One region of the Massilia sp. IC2-476 genome, then DNA from elsewhere that is predicted to be linked to it. Evidence: predicted binding sites of a transcription regulator. Region 1 holds the regulator's gene; the other holds the start of a gene.
What was found. The regulator FNR, encoded in region 1, switches genes on or off when oxygen is low (the NO sensors DNR and NnrR bind a similar motif). The targets are predictions, from matches to a motif close to TTGATNNNNATCAA.
Positions count from the first base shown of each region.

Region 1 (7,180 bases):
CCGGGTTGTCGCGTCCCTTCAGGAGCTGCCAGGCCCCGGAGGCGCCGACGATCAGGGCGGTGCTGAGGTAGGCCGCGATCACCATGTGCAGCAAACGGTAGGGGAAGGAGGGGTTGAAGACGATCGCCAGCCAGTCGGCCGGGACCATGCGCCCGCCCTCGATGGCATAGCCCTGCGGGGTCTGCATCCAGCTGTTGGCGGCCAGGATCCAGGTGGCCGAGATCAGGGTGCCGACAGCGACCGCGCAGGTGGCGGCGAAGTGCAGGCCGGGGCCCACCCGGTTCCAGCCGAACAGCATCACGCCCAGGAAGCCGGCTTCGAGGAAGAAGGCGGTCAGCACCTCGTAGGAGAGGATCGGTCCCATGATGCTGCCGGCGAATTCGGACAGGTAGCTCCAGTTGGTGCCGATCTGGTAGGCCATCACGATGCCGGACACCACCCCCATGCCGAAGCACACGGCGAAGATCTTGAGCCAGTAGTGGTAGAGGTCGACGTAGACCTGGCGCCCGGTGCGCAGCCAGCACAGTTCGAGCACCGCCAGGTAGCTCGCCATGCCGATGGTTATGGCCGGAAACAGGATGTGGAAAGACATCGTGAACGCGAATTGCACGCGCGCCAGATCCAAAGCCGACAAACCGAACATGCGCTCTCCTGTGGTCGTTGTACTGCGTCCTCTATGCCAGTGCCGTGTCCAGAATCTAGCACGGGCGCCGGGTGCGCACGCTTGGCGAGGGCGATTAAATGGCCGGACTGTGACGGCGGTACAGCAGGCCATGTTTCACTTCCAAAATCTTTCACGCCGTCAGAAAACCGGAGTCCACTGATCCATATTAATGACCGCTCAGATCGCCTCTGGCGACCGCTTGTGCTCGTCTATATTGGCTGACGATTCGGGCCCGGCAGCTCGATATCCGGGTGAACATCGCATGGAGCAGCGACATCGCGCTCTACGTCGATGACCTCGTCGTCAACCCCTGAGCACAAGGAGAACAGCATGTCGCCAAATGACCGTCTCGACCGGGACGCAGCCCTTACCCTCGACCGCCCCTGGAGCGCCGATGCGCCGCCCTCCTCGGCCAACCAGGCGCCCTACGCCGAGGCCAAGGCCGACGTCCAGGCGGACCCGGGCAAGGTGCAGCCCGCACTGCAGGGCAACGGCTTCACCTACCGCCACAACTGGGGCGCACGGCGCGGCCAGTGGGTGCTGCGCCTGAACTGGTCGGAAGTCAACGCCCGTTCCCAGGTCTTCGTCGCCATCGGCGAAGGCGCCGCCGGCGGCCCGGACGCCGGCAAGTTCATCGGCTCGGCCCGCTACACAGTGCACAACGTGGCGCCGCGCGCCGGCGGCGTCGATATCTGGGTCAATATCGAGTGGAGTTCGGACATAGCCCTCTACGTCGATTACCTGGTCGTCAACCCGGTGCCCAGCGGCCCGCGCTCGGTATCGGTGACGGTGCACCGCCACAGCAGCGTCGCCTTGAGCGACGCCGAGGCCGACCGCATCCTGGCCGACATGGGCACCATCCTGCAGCGCGACGATACCGGTCCGGACGTCGCCACCCCGGTCCAGTTCGTCCGCAACGGCGCGGTGCGGCTGCTGCCGGCCACGGTCCCGGGCACCATCCAGACGGCGGCCGACCTGAACGCGCTGCTGAGCGCCGGTTCCGGCGTCAAGATCGTGCAGGCGATCCGCTGGTGCGGCGGCCCCGGCGACAACATCATTGGCTGCGCGCCGGTCGGCAGCACCACGGTGAACGTGGCCGCGGTGCGCTTCACCGCCGACCAGGAAGGCCTGATCTGGGTGCACGAGTACGGCCACAACTGCGGCCTGCCGCACCGCACCGACGACCCGCGCGCGGTGATGTACCCGTCGGTCGGGGTGGACCACAATGTGGTCAATGCCGCCGAGTCCTCGGCCTACCTGGCCGGCCCCGCCGCCGTCACCGGCAAGGTGCTCGCGGCGAGCGGCTGTAACTGCGACCTGGGCGACATGAAGGCGCCGCTCGATGTGCGCGACTTCGTATCGCAGCACTGGATCGAGGGCGTGCCCTACGAACTGGCCTCGCAGTACGGCGAAGCCGATGCGGGCAAGCTGCTCGACTGGCTGGTGGGCGAGCCGGAGAAGCACGAAGAATTCCTGCCGCAGATCGTGGCCACCCTCGGCTACATCGGCAGCGAGATCGCCGCCCAGCCGCTGATCGACTTCGTGCACAGCACGCGCGCCGGGCGCGCCGTGTTCAACGCCAAGAACGCCGCCCTCCTGCGCCTGGGCGACCTGGCCAACCGCTCGGGCAGCAAGCTGGCGGTGGACTTCCTGGCCAGGGTCGCGAGCGACATCGCACTGGCGCGCTCGCTGGCCGCGCCGCAGGCGGGCGCGGAGAAGGCCCTGGCGGCCAAGGCCGGCCAGGACGTGGTGGCGCCGAGCCTCGAGACGCTGGCGTCCGAGCTGGCCGTGTCCGCGACCTTCGGCCTGGCGCTGGCCGGCACCGAGGAAGCACGCCGGACCGTCGATGCGCTCCAGCGCGACCCGAACGCCTTTGCCTCGGTCAACCAGGCAGCCGGCGAAGCCGCGCAGATCGCGGACACCGTGCTGCGCCAAGGCCGCAAGGAGTATTACCGGATAAAGACGGAACAGCGCCATCACCTATAATGCTTCCGTAGTACGACTGCCGGGGCCATGCCCCGGCAGTATTGCTTTTGGAAAATGGAATGCCCTGAGCTGGACAGCGGTCTATAATGGACCCATCAGCATTCCGTTTTGCGCCATGAACCAACCGATGTCGATGCCGGGCGAGTCGCCCATCAACCTGCAGGTCATCAAGGCCAGCTGCAGCGCCTGCAGCATGCACCAGTTGTGCCTGCCCATGGGGCTCGAGGACGCCGACATCAACCGCCTCGACCAGATCATCGGCCGGCGCCGGCGCCTGGTGCGCGACGAGCGCCTGTATGCGATGGGCGAACCTTTCCGCAACCTGTACGCGGTGCGCTTCGGCCACTTCAAGACCTACCAGGTGAACGCCGCGGGCGAAGCCCAGATCACCGGCTTCCAGATGGCCGGCGAACTGCTGGGCATGGACGCGATCAGCGGCACCCATCACTGCGACGCCGTGGCGCTCGAGGATAGCGAGGTGTGCGAGATCCCGTTCTCGCGCCTGGAAGAACTGTTCGGCCAGGTGCCGGCCCTGCTGCGCCACTTCCACCGCATCATGAGCCAGGAAATCACGCGCGAGCAGAACGTCATGCTTTTGCTCGGCAATATGCGCGCCGAGCAGCGCTTCGCCGTGTTCCTGGTGAACCTGTCGGCGCGCTACGCGGCCCGTGGCTACTCGCCCAACAGCTTCCAGCTGCGCATGTCGCGCGAAGACATCGGCAACTACCTCGGTCTCACCATCGAAAGCGTCAGCCGCCTGCTGTCGCGCTTCAAGAAACAGGGCTGGCTGCAGGTCGACAAGCGCGAAGTCACCCTGCTCGACCCGGCCAAGCTCAAGGCGCTGGCGGCCGGAACCGACGTTTGCAGCCCGATGGGCTGAGGCGGGCCCCATGGCAAGCGCGCCCCTGCTCGACCTGCATGTGCGCAGCTATGGCGAGAGCCGCGAAGCGGACCGCCACAGCTTTGCCCAGGTGGTGCTGCCGGTCAGCGGCGAAGTGGCGCTGGAGATCGAGGGGCGCTTTGGACGGCTCGATCCCCTGCACGCCGCATTCGTGGCGCCCGGCGCCTGGCATTCGCAATACTCGTCCGTTGCCAACCGCTCGCTGATCCTCGACGTCGGCATGCCCGGCTTCGAACAGGGGCCCTGGCAGCAACTGCTTGAACGCCCCTTTACTGCCATCGGCCCGGCGGCGCGCAAGCTGGTCGAGTTCATGGGCATCCTGGCCGCCGGCGGGACGCCTGCCCCGTCGGTGCTGCAGGGCTGGACGCCGCTGCTGCTCGACACCCTGACCCTCGGCGCCGGCCAGCCGGCCTCGCGCCTGGCCGCCCTCCTGGCGCGCATCGAGGCCGAGCCCGGCCTGCCCTGGAGCACCGACAGCATGGCGCGCACGGCCGGCGTCAGCGTCAGCCGCCTGCACGCCCTGTTCCGCGAAGAGCACGACAGCACACCGCATGACTGGCTGCTGCGCTGCCGCCTGCAGCGCGCCTGCGACTGGCTGGCCGGCACGGAGCGCCCGGTAGCCGAGATCGCGCTGGCGGCCGGCTTTTCCGAGCAAAGCGCCCTCACCCGCGCCATGCGCCGCGCCATGGACACCACGCCCGCCGCCTACCGCCGCGCACGGCGCGAGACCGGGTCAAAAACGCAGTAGACCCGGTCAAGCTTTCACCCGGCGCGGCGCCGACAATCTCCCATCAAAGGAGATTGCCATGCTGTCGCAGATTCACACCACATCCAGCCAGGCCCAGCTCGGCATCGGCGCCGGCATCACCGCCGGCGCCTTCTGGGGACTGGTCTTCCTCGCGCCCGAACTCACGCCCGGCTTTTCGCCGCTGCAGCTGTCGGCCGGACGCTATCTCGCCTACGGCATCGTGGCGGCCGTGCTGATCGCGCGTTCCTGGCCACGCCTGGTGCGCAGCCTGAGCTGGGCCGACTGGCGCGGCCTGGCGGGGCTCAGCCTGCTCGGCAACATCGTGTACTACCTGTTCGTGGCCCAGGCCGTGCAGTCGGGCGGCGTGGCCATGACCTCGATCGTGATCGGCCTGCTGCCGCTCGCCGTCACCCTGGCCGGCTTGCGCGAGCATGGCGCCGTGCCGCTGCGGCGCCTGGCGCCCTCGCTGCTGCTGGGCGGCGCCGGGCTGGCCTGTATCAGCTGGGATGCGCTGCGGGCGGCGGGCGGCTCGGGCCTGGGCCTGCTGTGCGCGCTCGGCGCGCTGGTGTCGTGGACGATCTACGCCGTGGTGAACCGGCGCTGGCTGGCGCGCCTGCAAGGCGTCTCCAGCCAGGAGTGGAGCCTGCTGATGGGAGTGATGACGGGCGCCCAGGCGCTGCTGCTGGCGGTGCCGGCCTTCCAGCCCGGCGCGGCCGCGCACAGCGGGGCCGAGTGGCTGCACTTCCTCGGCGTCGTGAGCGCCGTCGGCATCTTCTGCTCGGTGGTCGGCAACGCCCTGTGGAATTACGCCAGCCGCGCGCTGCCGATGGCGCTGATGGGACAGATGATCGTGTTCGAAACCGTGTTCGCTTCGCTGTACGGATTCCTGTGGGAGGGGCGCTGGCCGAACGGAATGGAAGCCGCCGCGCTGCTGCTCCTGCTGGCCGGCGTGGCGTCCTGCGCCGCCGCCCATCGCAACTAGCGCGCCAGGTAAGCGGTATATCCCTGGATGAAGGCGGCGCGCAGGCGCAGGAACTCGTCGATGTCCCTGAACTTCGTGCGTTTCTGATTCAGCAGGTAGGCGGTGACGATGGTCTCGCGGGCGGGGACGAAGAAGTGGATCTGGCTGATGGTGCCGCCCCTCAGCCCGAGCACGTTGTCGGTGTAGCCGACCACCTCGATGCCGTTCACCGTCTCGCGCTCGAACGCGATGGTGTCCTTTCCCGGCGGCGTGCGCGCAGAGACCTTGGCGCCCGCCTCCGGATTGGCAGCGAGATAAGCGCCCACGAGTGCGCGGTCGCGACGCACATTGTGCTCCAGGGCCTCGATCACGAGCGCCCTGTCCTGCTCGTACATGCCTGGCATGCTGGTCTCGATCTTGACGTTGGCGAAGTAGTCGCTGCCCGGATAAAGATACATGGCCTTGATCGCTTCGCGCACCGAGACCTTCTCGCGCCGCGCCGGGGTGGCTGCATCGCCTGGCCTCCATTCGACCATGCGCCACGGCGGCGCATCCCGGTCGCGCGCCTTCAACTCGACGAGAAGCAGGCCATCGGCGAAGCCTGGGGGCACCAGGCGCTCGAAGGGCGCCGGCACGTCCGGTGCGGGCTGGGCGAAGGCGGGCAGCAGGCACAGGGCCAGGATGGCAAACAGGCGGCGCGAAAGCAGGGTCATGGCGAGGCGATGAAAGTCGGGACCTGCGCATCCTGCCGCAGCCTTCCGCTTCCCGCGAGCCGTATTGCCGAGGTAGCACCCCGCGGCCTTGCCGGTACCGCGCTGCGCTCCCTGCCTAGAGCTCGATCACCAGCTCCGGCCGGAAGGCTTCCTGCTCGCCCTTGCTGAGGTAGCCGAGCGGGTTGGCCACCACGCGGCAAGACCAGGGCCGGCCATCCTCGCTACCCGTCATCACGTAGTCGTTCGCGCAGTGCAAGTGGCCGTGGATCCAGATGTCGGCGCGGGGGAACAGCGCATCCATCGCATTGCAGAAGCCCGCCGTGCCAGGGGTCAGGCCATAGCGCGGATCGGCGCTTTGCAGGCTCGGTGCGAAATGGGTCACCACCACCGTTTTGCCCGCGAAAGGAGCGGCCAGGGCGCCACGCAGCCAGTCCTGGCAATCGAGCGACATCGTGCGGATGCCCTCGGCCAGCACCTTTTCGCCGTTCTTCAGCGTGGTGTTCTTCGCCAGGTAGTAGTTGGCCGCGCGGAAGGCCTTCTCGCGCCGCTGCAGCTGTTTGGTGATGTCCGTTTCTTGCACCGCCAGCGCATCGAAGTCGCTCCACAGGGTGGTGCCGATGAAGCGCACGTCCCCGATCACCAGCGTCTCGCGGTCCAGCCACTCGATGCCCAGGTCCGCGCAGGTAGCCTGCAGGCGGGCATAAGCCTGCTCGTATTCGAGGCCGTCGAATTCGTGGTTGCCGGGAATGTAGAGCACCCGGGCGCGCGTGGCGCCGGGACGCAGCGGCGAGAAGCGTCGGAGACCGAAGTCCTGATCGAGCAGGCGCGAGCCCTGCTGGTAGGAGCCGATGTCGCCCGCCAGGATGATCACATCGGTATCCTCGCGGATGTCCGGGACGAAGTGCGGGTAGCGTTCGAGGTGCAGGTCGGAGAAAAGCTGGATGCGCATGGTCGGCGCAGTATAGCGGCTTTCGGCCGCGCACTGCGCCGCCCCTGTTAGAAGCTGATGCGCACGTAGGGTGCGCTGGCCTTCGCCTCGCCGTGGTAGACCGCCTCGATGTTGTTGCCGTCCGGGTCGAGCACGAAGGCGCCGTAATAGCCCGGGTGGTAGGCGCGCTCGCCGGGACGGCCGTTGTCCCGGCCGCCAGCGGCCAGCGCTGCAAAGTAAAAGGCGTTCACCATCTTGCGGTCACGCGCCTGGAAGGCC
Region 1 is NZ_JAJFER010000006.1:266,083-273,262, reverse strand. It holds gene LK539_RS17365 (cytochrome ubiquinol oxidase subunit I) at 1-643, opposite strand, end outside; gene LK539_RS17360 (hypothetical protein) at 995-2,650, shown strand; gene fnr (fumarate/nitrate reduction transcriptional regulator Fnr) at 2,766-3,530, shown strand; gene LK539_RS17350 (AraC family transcriptional regulator) at 3,541-4,299, shown strand; gene LK539_RS17345 (DMT family transporter) at 4,358-5,281, shown strand; gene LK539_RS17340 (hypothetical protein) at 5,278-5,973, opposite strand; gene LK539_RS17335 (metallophosphoesterase) at 6,089-6,922, opposite strand; gene LK539_RS17330 (VOC family protein) at 6,970-7,180, opposite strand, start outside.

Region 2 (7,180 bases), on a different contig from region 1:
GCATCGACTGGGCGATGATGGCGTACTCGATGCCCGTGATCGTCCCCACCAGCGTGAACAGCACCGACAGCAGCTGGAAGCTCGGTTGGTAGTTGACGATGAAGGCCGCCTGCACCAGCAGGAAGACGCCGATGCCGGCCGCCGCCACGTCGAGCGGAGCGATACCGCGCCGCCCTGCCCATTCAGTGATCGTGCCCACCGCGATGGCGCCGAAGATCACCGCGGCCATGCCCATGTAGAGCAGGTAGGCCACCGCATCGTCCGGGAAGCGCGCGACGTCGGTCAGCCAGCGCCCGATCCACAGGCCCTGGATGCCGAAGAACACCGCATGCGGGATCAGCACCAGCGATGCCGTGGTGCGAAACACCGGCGCCCGGAACACCCCGCGCAGGGCTTCGCCAAGCGGGCCGCGCCTGGGCGTCGCCGCCGTATCGCGCGGGTAGAGCAGCGCGATCAGGAGTCCGGAACAGGCGGTGAGCCCGGCCAGGATCGCGAACAGGCCGCGCCAGTCGGTGTACTCGAGCGCCAGGCGCACCGGCATGGTGGCGGTGGCCGCCCCCAGCCCGCCGACAGCGATCAGGTAGCCGTGCACCGAAGGCAGCTTGCTGGGCGCGATCCAGGTGGACACCGCTTTCACCGCCGCCATGAAGCAGCCGCCCAGGCCGAATCCCATGACGGCGCGCGCCACCAGCAGCTGGGTGAAGCCGGTCCCGCGCGAAAACAGCAGGGCGCCGAGCGCGCCGACCAGCATCATTGCCAGCTGCACCCGGCGCGGTCCCCAGCGGTCGAGGGCGATCCCGACCGGCAGCTGGACCAAGGCGAAGGCGAAGAAGAAGGCGCTGGTGAGCAGCCCCAGTTCCCCCGGCGTGAGCGCGAGCGCGCCGACCAGGTGCGAGGCCAGCACCGCGTTCGCATTGCGCAGCAGCGAGGATAGGTAGTGTCCCAGCGCGAAGGGCAGGAACACGTAGAAAAAAACCGCCACGCCGGTCAGGCGTGGCGAAGTGGCGGGCGCCTGCATAGGAGGGGAAAAAGCGGTCCGCAGTGCCGGCTCAGGCAGCGTCCTGGGCGGCGCCCTCGCCTTCGCCGTGCAGCTGGCCGGCCGGCACCAGCGGGATGACGCGTCCGCCGGGTCCCTTGAGCGGGCCGCCGCTCTCCTGCTCGAAGAAGAACTTGTCGCGCCCGAAGGCGGGTTTCAGGTGGTCGAGCCAGGTGGCGTCCGGATCGTACCTGGCGAAGAAGGGACGGCGCACCCATTCGGGATTCCTCGCCTGCAGGAACTGCAGCGCGAACAGCTTCTCGCCGTTGATCGTGACCACGCCGTCGATCACCACCTTGCCCGGGAATGCGCTCATCGAAGGACCGCGCACGGTGCGCGACAGGCCCGACACCATCGAATAGGCTTCCTGGAAGATCTGGTGGGCGCGCGCCAGCGGCAGCGAGAAGTAGTCGCGCGGGCCGGTGTCGCGCTCGACGAACATGTAGTACGGGATGGCGCCCAGGCGCACGCCCGTGGTCCACAGCTCGGCCCAGCTCTTCGGGTCTTCGTTGATGTGGCGGATCAGCGGCCCCTGCATGCGCAGCGTGGCGCCGGTGCCGACGATGCGCTTGACCGCCTGCTGCGCGATCGGATGACGCAGCTCGACCGCATGGTTGTAGTGGCCCATGATGGCCAGGTTCTTCCCCGACCGGACGACTTTCTCGAACAGGCGCAGCAGGTCGTCGCTGTCCTTGTCCGACACGAAGCGTTGCGGCCAGTAGGCCACCGACTTGGTGCCGATGCGGATGTTCTGGATGTGGGCCAGGTTCGGCTCGAGCAGCGGCTCGATGAATTCGCTAAGGGAGCGGGTGTTCATGATCATCGGGTCGCCGCCGGTGATCAGGACGTCGGTGACGTCGGTGTGGCTCTCCAGGTAGGACACCAGTTCGCCGCACTCGCGCGCATCGAACTTCATGTCGTCCATGCCGACGAACTGCGGCCAGCGGAAGCAGAAGGTGCAGTAAGCGTGGCAGGTCTGGCCCGAGCTCGGGAAGAACAGCACGGTTTCCTTGTACTTGTGCTGCAGGCCCTTGAGCGGCGCATCGTTCACGCGCGGGACGTTGTGCGTCATCTGGCCGGCCGGGTGCGGGTTCATGCGCATCCGGATGCCGTGCACCAGCTTCGCGATCGCCGCCTCGTCCTTCTTGTACAGCACCAGGTCGCGCAGCTGCTCGTACTCGCTGGCCGGCAGCATGTCGCGGTGCGGAAAGGTGAGACGGTAGATAGGATCGTCCGGCACCTTGTCCCAGTCGATCAGCTCCTCCAGCACATAGGCATTGACCCGGAACGGCAGCACATGGGAAACCACTTGCACCGCTTCCTGCAACTCCGGCGTCAGCCATTGCCACTGGCGCGCCAGGTGGATGCTCTGCCGGGTATAGGGCTTGAACTTGGAGGGCGTCGATTCGGTCATGATCACGGGAGTTCTCCAGGAAACGAAAGATGGGGATACCGGCGAGGACAAACTTGCATATGCAACGTTGCCGGGAAGAATTCATCTTACGTTCCGGAAATTCCGGAGAATTGCCGTCAATCAATCAGAATGGTCCGATAGCGGGAGCTAGCACAAGGGAAGCGCAGAACGGGTTTCAAGCTGTCAGTTCGAAACTTATCTAAACCTGCACGGTCTCATGGTGCATGGACAAACTGGTTCCAAGCGGTACCGCCGCCTTGGGCGCCTCGACCAGCACATTGCGGCGCTGGGAGGCCCGGGGCCGGCTACGACCAAGCAGGACTGACGGCGGGCAGCGGCGCTACGACCACGCCGCGCCGCGCCAGCAATTCCAGCCTTGCGCAGCAGTACAACCACGGGAGGCGCAGTGCTCGTAGCCCAGCGCATCCGACTCGATCCGAACAATGTGCAAGCGACGTATTTCGCGCGCGCGGCCGGGGTTGCCCGTTTCGCCTACAACTGGGCGCTGGACGCATGGAAAAATCAATATGCGGCCTGCAAGGCCGATCCAGCGTTGCCAAAGCCGGGTGAAGCGGCCTTGCGGCGCCAGCTCAATGCCATCAAGCGCGCGCAGTTTCCATGGATGCTCGAGGTGACGAAGAACGCGCCGCAGATGGCAATCATTCAGCTGGGGCGCGCTTTCGAAAACTTCTTTGCCCGGCGTGCCGGTTTCCCAGTATTTCGCAGGAAAGGACGGGATGACCGTTTCAGCCTGTCCAACGATCAGTTTCGCATGCAAGACAAGCGCATCCGCATCCCCAAGCTCGGCTGGGTCCGGATGTGCGAGACGCTGCGCTTTGCCGGTCATATCGTATCGGCATCGATTTCACGCGTTGCCGGCCACTGGTACGCCAGCATTACCGTGGACACGCCAGAGCATTGCTCACGGCCAGCCGAAACACAAGGCGCGGTCGGCGTGGATCTCGGCATCACGGCGCTGGCCACCTTGTCGACGGGAGAAAAGGTCACGGGGCCAAAGGCGCTTCGGAGCCTGCTGGATCGTGTGCGGCGCCTCTCGCGCAGCCTGTCGCGCAAGGTGAAAGGTTCACGCAACCGTGCCAGGGCCAGGCTGAAACTGGCAAGATTGCACGAGCGAATCGCCAACATCCGCCGTGACAGCCTGCATCAACTCAGCACCAGTATCACGCGCTGCTTTCACACGATCGGCATCGAAGATCTCAACGTGAAAGGCATGATGGCCAATTCCCGCCTGGCGCGCGCCATTGCCGACATGGGTTTGTACGAACTGCGCCGCCAGCTGGAGTACAAGTCGGCATGGCGGGGCGGGCAGGTGGTCGTCGCCGACCGATGGTTCGCGAGCAGTCGCCTGTGCTCTTGCTGCGGCTACAAGCACGAAGCGCTCGGTTTGGGAACAAGGCAATGGACTTGCTCGTGCTGCAAGACGCAACACGACCGCGACATCAATGCAGCCATCAACCTGAAGAACTTGGCGGTGAGTTCCACCGTCGCTGCCTGTGGAGGGGCAGGCGCTGGCCTTGAGCGTAAGCACAGGGCGAAACCGGCCCCGGTGAAGCAGGAATCCAACGGCAAAGCCTGCTCTGCATAGCTTTGCGTAAGTTTGGAGGAACGGACAATTGCCGGTCACGGCTGCCCTACTTCGCCGTACGCTGCCGCATCCACTCGGCAAAATGCCTGCCGACCAGCAGGTCGCCTTCGTAACTCAGGTGATTGTCGTCGCGGTACATCAGGCGCCCGTCCACCATGGCGTGGCAGCGCTCCTTGTCGCACACGGCCTGCGCCGCATCGAACCAGAAGAACTGCTGCGGGAATTCGCGGCTGAAGTCGTCCAGGATGCCGAGCTGGTGTTCGACCTGCTCTTCCCAGTCGGCGCGCGGGATCGCGCACGGCACCCGGGTCGCCGACGATGCCACCCCGGCACGCTTGATGCACGAACGCGGATCGAAGCCCATTTTTGGCACGTCGCTCATGAAGATGACCTGCTTGCCGGCCGCGGTGAAGCGGCGGAAGGTCTCGCGCGCCGCCTCCAGCACGAAGCGCTGGTGCGGATGCCGCCACAGGCGCAGGTGGGTCGAGAACACCACGGTTTTTACCGAAGGCATGGCGAGCGCCAGGTCGAGCATTGGCCCAGTCGCCTCCTGGTAGGGGTCGCCCCGGGTGGGGATGCCCCAGTAAGGATGGCGGGTCGACAGCAGCAGCAGGTTTTCGCCCACGCTGCTGTAGTACTTCTTCAGGCCGGCCACCACGTGGAAAGCGTGGCTGTCGCCGACCAGCACCACGGTCGGATCCCGGTCCGGGTCGGCCAGCTGGCAGTACTCGTAGTCGGTGTCGAAACCAAAGCGCTTGCGGCAGGCCGCGGCGCTGGCGCGGTCCTCGACCACCACCAGCGCCTTGTGGTTGGCGATGTTGTCCTGGATCGGCCTGCGCGCCGGCAGTCCTTCGTTCAGGTAGATATAGGCGCCGCTGCCGGCGCATGCCAGCATCAGCGCACACAGCGCGGCGACGCGGCCCCAGGCGCCGCCCTTGCTTCCTGCGGCGCGCAGCGGACGCTCCACCACGCGCCAGGTCAGCCAGGCCAGCAGCAGCGCGAGCAGCACCAGGCCGGCGCGGATCTGCAGTGCGGGTTCGCGCGACTCGATGATCTGGGCAAAGGACAGCAGCGGCCAGTGCCACAGGTAGAGCGGATAGCTGATCAAGCCAATGCCGACCAGCACGCGGTTCGACAGCACCACGCGGTTGAACCAGGCCTGCGGCCCGGCGCCGATCAGGCATAGCGCGCCCGCCGCCGGCAGCAGCGCCAGCCAGCCGGGGAAGGGGCGCTCGCGCGTGACCAGCGCCAGCCCGGCGGCCAGCAAGGCAAGCCCAAGCCAGGCCAGCAGGTTCGGCCACGCCCCCGGCCACAGCGGATGGCGCATGGCGCTCGGCGGGCGCATCTGCAGGCAGGCCAGGCTCGCGCCCAGCAGCAGTTCCCAGGCGCGGCTGGCCGGCGAATAGAAGGTGGCGCTGGGGTACTGCGCAATGCCGCCGATGTTGACGATGAAGGAGGCCAGCGCCAGCACGGCGGCCAGCGAGAGCAGGTTGAGGCGCAGCCGCCAGCCCAGCAGCAGGACGACCGGCCACAGGATATAGAACTGTTCCTCGATGCCGAGCGACCACAGGTGCAGCAGCGGCTTGGTATGGGCGGCGGTATCGAAGTAGCCGACCTGGGCCCAGTAGAAGAAATTGGCGGCAAAGCCGGCGCCGCCGACCACGTGCTTGCCGAGCTGCTCGTATTCGTCGGGGAACAGGGCGAACCAGCCGAAGGCCATGCAGCCCGCCAGCACCAGCAGCAGCGCCGGGAACAGGCGGCGCACCCGGCGCGCGTAGAAGGCGGCAAAGCCGAAATTGCCCCCGTCCAGCTCGCGCAGGAGGATGCTCGAGATCAGGAAGCCGGAGATGACGAAGAAGATGTCGACACCGATGAAGCCGCCCCTCAGCAGCGACGGAAAGGCGTGGAACAGCACCACCGCCAGCACGGCGAGCGCGCGCAGTCCATCGATGTCGCGGCGATAGGCCAGGTGGGGCGATGCCTGTGCCGACGGATCACCAAGGGAAACCGGTTTTTCTATCTTCATGCCAGCTCATCAACAAAGCTGACAATTCTAAATGACCGGCTTGCTGCAAAACAAAGCTTTTGTTCAAAAACCTTCGGCACATGCGACGTGCATGCGTGTCCGAGTCAGGATCGACTGACGCCAACGCGCAACCTTCCTACGCTGCTGCGCAATGCGATTGCGCCATCGCAATTAGCGCCCTCCCCACCCCGGTACATTTGCCAATGCACTTTAGCAATATTGGTCCCAGAACATTCCACTCGAGGAGTCAACATGAAACTGTTTGCCGCAGCCCTGTGCCTGGCCATCGCCGCCGCCCCCGTCCTCGCCAATGCCCCGACCGAGAAGGACGCCATCGCGATGGTCGAACGCGGGGTCGCCCTGGTCAAGGCCAAGGGCAAGGATGAGATGATGAAGCGTATCAACGCCAAGGACGCCGATTACGTCCAGGGCGAGCTCTACATGGACATCCGCGACCTGAAGACCGGCATCGTGCTGGCCCATCCCTACAACCCCTCGATCGTCGGCAAGGACCTGACCGACGTGCCGGATGCGAACGGCAAGAAGTACCGCCGCGAGATCATCGAGCTGGCCGCCGCCAAGGGCAAGGGCTGGGTCGACTACCAGTACAAGAATCCGACCAGCGGCAAGATCGAGCCGAAGACCACCTTCATCCAGCGCGTCGACGACGTGGTGCTGGAAGTCGGCATCTACAAGAAGTAAATCCCTTATTCCACGCCCGGAGTCAACATGCTGAACAAATTGCGGATCGGCCCGAAACTCCTGCTGGCCCCGGGCCTGGTGCTGGTGCTGCTGACCTTGTTGTCGGCGGCCGCCTATTACGGCATGGTGCGCCAGAACGCCTCGCTCGAGCACATGGTGCAGGTGCGCGCCGCGCGCCTGCAGGCCGTGGCCGACGTGGCGGGCGAGGCGCGTTTTGCGCATGCCAACATCTACCAGCTGCTGGCCTGGGTGAACGGCAGCTTCGCGGCCAACCGCCTGGCCGCGCTGACCGCCGACATCCACAAGAAGCATGCCGGCATCAAGACCCGCCTGGACGAACTGTCCTGGCTGGCCGAGCCGAGCGAGCGCGCGCCGATCGAGAACTCGCTGGCGGCC
Region 2 is NZ_JAJFER010000005.1:155,944-163,123, forward strand. It holds gene LK539_RS14950 (MFS transporter) at 1-1,018, opposite strand, end outside; gene LK539_RS14955 (KamA family radical SAM protein) at 1,050-2,450, opposite strand; gene LK539_RS24550 (MerR family DNA-binding transcriptional regulator) at 2,675-2,866, shown strand; gene LK539_RS14965 (transposase) at 2,857-4,056, shown strand; gene LK539_RS14970 (acyltransferase family protein) at 4,103-6,082, opposite strand; gene LK539_RS14975 (cache domain-containing protein) at 6,335-6,784, shown strand; gene LK539_RS14980 (methyl-accepting chemotaxis protein) at 6,812-7,180, shown strand, end outside.
Region 2: the regulator FNR is predicted to act here: its motif matches at 2,561-2,574, upstream of LK539_RS14955 (KamA family radical SAM protein).